DNA from 2 places in the Sulfurovum xiamenensis genome. Region 2 is predicted to be linked to the other one. Evidence: riboswitches for the same ligand, from Rfam matches in the RefSeq annotation. Region 2 holds a riboswitch; the other holds the start of a gene.
What was found. Region 2 has a riboswitch for cyclic di-GMP ahead of PF327_RS03425 (DUF4382 domain-containing protein). Riboswitches for the same ligand answer to the same signal wherever they lie in the genome.

Region 1 (3,099 bases), on a different contig from region 2:
AGTAAGACATGACAGGAAGGTTTACAAATCCTGCTTCATCCAATCCGTTACGTATGGCAGTGATCATCCCATCCATCATACCTGAAGGTGCGATCATATCGACACCCGCTTTAGCATGGACAACGGCTTGTGCAGCCAGGTTGTCAAGTGTAATGTCATTGTCAACCGTGTGGAGTACCGGGTCAAGTACACCGCAGTGTCCGTGGTCAGTATATTCGCAGAAACAGAGATCCGTAACCACAAACATATCAGGGTGTGCAGCTTTGACCTCACGTACCGTTTGTGCGATGATACCATGTTCACACAGTGCATCAGACCCTACAGAGTCTTTAGTATCCGGGATACCAAATAGGATGATAGAGTAGATACCAAGTTTTTTGAGTTCACCGCACTCTTTGACGATCTCATCAATGCTCATTTGGAAAACACCAGGCATAGAGGCTACCTCTTCTTTGATACCCGTACCGTTTTTTGCAAAAAGCGGGTAGATGAAATCATTGACATTGAGGTGTGTCTCTTGAAGGAGGTCTCTTAGGACGGGATTGATTCTTTTTCTTCTAAAACGTGCGAACATAGTATTCCTTGATTGTTGTAGTGACTGATCATGTGAGCTTTTTACTGTAGAAACACAGCGTTAGCGTAGCAAAAAAGGGTTTTATTCTTTTTGCATGATAATTAAATATGTATTTTACACTAATTATGGATTATTAATTATTAATTGTCCATTCTTAAAGTATAATCTCATCATGATTACTATAGATATATCACAAATCGCTACGTTACCAACCAAATATGGCATATTTAAAATACAAGCATTTAAAGAAGTCACAAAAAATGGTGAAGGTAAAGAGCATTTGGCCATTTTTACAGATAACTTATCGGATGAACCGATCGTACGTGTACATTCTGAATGTCTGACCGGTGATGCACTTGGCTCAGTGAAGTGTGACTGTGGCGAGCAATTGCAATATGCACTGGAACTTATTGCAAAAGAGGGTGGAATGATCATTTACCATCGTCAAGAAGGACGGAATATAGGATTGCTCAATAAAGTGAATGCCTATGCTCTCCAGGATGCAGGTTTTAACACTGTAGAAGCAAACCATCAATTAGGATTTAAGGCAGATGAACGTACCTATGAAGTGGTTGAGTTCATTTTACATCATTTTGGCATTAAAAAACTCAAACTGCTGACCAATAATCCTAAAAAGATAGAGAGCCTGGGTGACATTGAGATCATAGAACGACTTCCTATCCAGATCACGCCTAATCCTCATAACGAGGGGTATTTACAAGTGAAAAAAGACCAGATGGGACATCTGCTTTAACGTCATTACTAAAAAAATATCAATTTTTATGATATACTCATAAAAATTGATAAGATAAATGCTACACCTGTTGTGAGGCAGGGTCAGAAAGCCATGGGTCTTTCATACTATCATTTGATAGTAACAGAGAAGATTGCCAGGTTACCTAACTTAATGTACGGAATAAAACAATAGGTTAAGATGACAGGCAAGTATACATTTAAAACACTCCATGATCAGATAAAGGCACAAGAGAGAGATTTTTGGCGTACCAACCTATTGGGGATAGGTGCAACGTTGCTTTTGCTTCCTATACCAATGCTTATGCCTCTTTTGATAGACGAGGTCCTGCTCGGGCATCCAGGGAAGATGACAGAATTCATTTCCAGTATCTTTGGGAATTCTGAAGTTTGGTTGTATATCTCTGTGATACTCGCAGTGATACTCACATTGAGATTTCTAGCATTTTTTTTGAATAACAAAAAAACTTTCTACGCAACTAAAATCACACAAAAGATAAGTTATCTACTACGACATCGAATCTTACATCATTTAGAACGTATCTCACTTTCAGAATATGAGTCACTGAAGTCGGGGAACATCGCTTCAAAGAGTGTGCAGGATGTAGAGAGTATCAGTGGTTTTTCCGGACAGATAGTTACCACACTCTTGAGTGCTTCTCTCATGCTGCTGGGTATTGCTGTGATCATGCTTTGGATGAACTGGGTCTTGGCATTATTGGTGTTTTTACTCAACCCTTTTTTCTTAGCTTTTTCTAAACTTTTGGGACGTAAGACAGGAGAACTGCTTCGACGTCAATATAAAGCCTATGAAATTTATCATGAACTCCTCAATGAAACTTTAGAACTATTTGTACAAGTACGTGTAAGTAACCAGGAACGAAGCTTCTTTGGTATTCTTCAGGGACATGCAAAAGAGATCGAGTCGGCATCACTTGACTATGGTTACAAAGCTTCTGTTGCACAAACTTCATCTACACTTTTGACCAATACGGTAGTGGATATCTTTCGAGGACTGGGTATAGCTGCAGTGGCATATTCAGATTTAACCGTTGGAATGATGATAGCTTTTCTTTTTTACCTTTCTACGCTTGTTTCTCCTATGCAGCAATTGATGGGATTGGTCATCTCCTATCAAACTATCAAACCGGCACTTGAACGTATCAATACATTACTTACTCTTTCCCATGAGCCACATTATCCACATGAGTGTAACCCATTTGAAGATAAAAAAACGACTTCCCTAGAATTAAAAGAGATATCTTTTTCCTATGGCAATGGGAAAGAAGTACTGCATAATATTAATTTAAAAGCAAAAGAAGGGCAAAAGATCGCACTCATCGGTCCAAGTGGAAGCGGGAAAACAACCATTGCTCAAATCATGGTAGGGTTTTATCCTTCACATAGGGGAGAGATACTTTATGGAGATGTTCCTATAGAGAAGATAGGCTTACCCATTGTACGCGAGAATACGGCACTCATGCTACAAGAAGCACTCTTTTTCAACGATACTATTCGTATGAATCTCACTCTTTTTAAAGAGAAAAGTGAGACAGAGATCTACGAAGCACTGAAAGCTGCACAACTTGAAGAGTTTGTAGCCAAATTAGAAGATGGATTGGAAACGTGTATCGGTAAAAATGGTATCCGTCTCTCTGGTGGTCAGCGTCAGCGGCTCGCCATCGCCAGGTTGATACTTTCAGATCCAAAGATCGTTATATTTGATGAAGCAACATCTGCATTGGATAACGAAACAGAGTATCATCTCTATG
Region 2 (3,099 bases):
TTTAATACGTTGCAATCTGAGCATATGCTCTTAAACAGTTTGTTTAAAAATGCACCTCTTGGTATCTTTACCTATGATAAAGACCTCAAGGTACTGGAGTGCAATGAACAGTTAAAGAAACTCTTTGAGTATGAAACAGATGAGATCAGAGGTATGGATCTTCATCTCCTTCCGGATAGAGATATAGTAAAAGTATTAGAAAATGCCATTATAGAGGGAACAGAGTCTTATGAAGGTCCCTATGTATCTCTAAAGAATAAGTCTTTTTGGATCGATGCCAAAGTGTTTTCTTTTACCGATCTGGATAATAATATTTTGGGTGGCGTAGGTATGATAGAGGATAAAACGAAAGAACATACCGCCTTAATAGATCTTGAATATATGGTGCAGCATGATGTACTTACAGGTTTGTTAAATCGTAGAGGTTTTAGAATCTATATGGAGAACCTTGTAACGAGTCCAAAACATCAAACATATTTTTCCATACTTTTTTATCTTGATCTCAATCAGTTTAAAAGCATTAATGACTCTTTGGGACATCAAGTTGGAGATGATGTTCTTCTTGCTGTTTCTAAACGTTTGACCAATCTTTTAGGAAAAGATTGTATGGTAAGCAGATTAGGGGGAGATGAATTTATCATTATCATTCCACATGTATCAGAAGATAAAAATATGGCAAATCAAGAAGCTGAAGAGTTTTCTAGAGAGATACAGGATCTTTTCTTAGAACCATTTATTATAAAAGAGATGCATTTACATATTAAATCAAGTATTGGTATCGTGCTTATGGATCCTGGTTATAAGGATATCGTAGAGATCATAAGACATGCTGACCTTTCAATGTATCAAGCAAAGATTGATAATGGACATATCGCCTATTATGATTCCTCTTTGGACAAACAACAAAAAGAGCTATTTATACTTCAGCATGATCTGATATATGCAGTCAAAAATAATCAGTTGGGTCTCTTTTATCAACCGGTTGTTTCCATAGATGGTAATATCGTGAGTTCTGCGGAGGCACTTGTACGTTGGGAACATCCGACAAGAGGGTCTCTCTCACCACAGGATTTTATACCATTGGCTATGAAAGCAGGTCTGATTTCACAGATTACATGGTGGGTTCTTGATACTATATGTCAGCATATATCTCACTGGAAAAAAGAGAATAGATGGAATCTTGAGTATATTTCAATGAATGTCAATGCACAGCAATTTGTAGAAAATGATTTTGCTAGAGAATTTCTCAAAAAGTTAAAAGAGTATGGACTGGAGACTAATGACATTATGATAGAGATCACAGAACGATCACTGATTGATAATTTTGATTATACAGAAGATGTCATCACTGAATTACGGAGACAGGGAGTAAGATGTGCCATCGATGATTTTGGTACAGGCTACTCTTCTTTATCTTATTTGAAGAAGCTTTCTTTCCATACATTGAAGATAGATAAGGAATTCATAAAAAATATCGAAACCAGCGCTAAAGAGGTACATCTTGTTTCAAGTATTTTGGGTATAGGAAGACAATTTGACTATAACATCGTTATAGAAGGTATTGAAAATGAACAGCAACAAGAGCTGCTGAGAGAGTTAGATCCAAAACTTAGGTATCAAGGATACCATTTTTGCAAAGCCATTGATGCAGAAGAGTTTAGTGAACGTTTTTTAACATAGTTACATAAATTCTTATGTTTTTATCTCCCTTTCATATTTATGTCATTAAAGATGTATCTAATTTTTGATTCTATATAATGCTTTTGTTTATCGTAAAGAGACTTTTTAAATATTGTTTGTTGTGCCAAACTTGTTGTGAAGCAAGGACGGAAAGCCATGGGTCTTAACTTTAAGATCGCCAGGTTGCCAAATACCATATGTGTGTATGATGTATGATTCTGCCTTTTTCCTACCTGTTTTAATTGCAAATATTATTTAATTCAATTTATTTTGTTGTGCCAAACTTGTTGTGAAGCAAGGACGGAAAGCTATGGGTCTTAAAATATTAAGATCGCCAGGCTGCCAAAATGAATCTTACTTCTTTTGTGCAACATTCAATTACACTAAGGATATTTATGAAAAAATTTCATGCTCTGATCGGTATGATAGTATCGTTCACACTGATGACACTTATCTCTGGATGTGGAGGTGGTATAACTACTGACAGTTCTGCTAGTACCGCTAGTACAGGTACAGTTGCTCTGCGTCTAACAGATGCACCTACTGATGATAAAAATGTAAAAGGTGTGTATGTAACTTTTGATGCACTGCGTTACCAATATGCAGATAGCAGTGATGGTTGGCAAGATGTGGACCTAAATGAATCAAGAACCATTAATTTACTCGATCTGCAAGACGGAAACACGACACTATTAAATAAAGTTGAGTTACCCGCAGGAGAGATAGATCATGTACGTTTTGTACTCAATACAAATGAGTGTTATGTTGATCTGGTTGTTGGTGGCATGCAACCCTTAGAAGTTCCAAGCGGTGATCAAACAGGCTACAAAGCAATCGGAGGATTTACGATACCAGCCGGTGGTACAGTGAATGTTACAGCTGATTTCGATGTAAGAAAATCTGTGACTGTGACCGGTAATGTTAAGAAGAATGTAAATGTTACCTATAAGTTAAATCCTACTATCAAGATTATTGATAATATAGAAGTAGGTGAGATCAATGGTACAATGACATTGAATTTAGATGAAAATGTTTCATCAGTAATTGTCTATGCTTACGAAGATGGAAGCTGGGATTCTAATGAATCAAATGCAACCAATAATTTTGGAAAAGCAATTTTAAGTACAGATGCTACTGACGGAAGCTATACATTACCATGGCTTACTATAGGTACATATGATCTTGTAGTTACTTCACAGGATGTTAATGGTACTTTTAAAGACATCTTAGGATACTTTGATGATATCGTTGTATTGCCAGGTGAAACAACAAACCAGGACATTACGGACGAAACAATATCAACTACACTGCCTTAGGCCACATATTCCTCACTTATTAGAAGTGGGGAAACTCAATAAATAAATCTTAGCCTATGATTCTTCTTCACGCTCAAAGAGCTATTTAATCATTTATCTTATA

Region 1: another riboswitch for cyclic di-GMP. It lies ahead of PF327_RS02405 (ABC transporter ATP-binding protein); the one in region 2 lies ahead of PF327_RS03425 (DUF4382 domain-containing protein).

Annotation. Positions count from the first base shown of each region.
Region 1 is NZ_JAQIBC010000001.1:462,057-465,155, reverse strand. Features, by position in the region: gene hemB (porphobilinogen synthase) at 1-574, opposite strand, end outside; gene ribA (GTP cyclohydrolase II) at 747-1,328, shown strand; cyclic di-GMP riboswitch class I at 1,379-1,477, shown strand; gene PF327_RS02405 (ABC transporter ATP-binding protein) at 1,509-3,099, shown strand, end outside.
Region 2 is NZ_JAQIBC010000002.1:60,721-63,819, forward strand. Features, by position in the region: gene PF327_RS03420 (sensor domain-containing protein) at 1-1,680, shown strand, start outside; cyclic di-GMP riboswitch class I at 1,794-1,871, shown strand; cyclic di-GMP riboswitch class I at 1,948-2,027, shown strand; gene PF327_RS03425 (DUF4382 domain-containing protein) at 2,076-2,996, shown strand.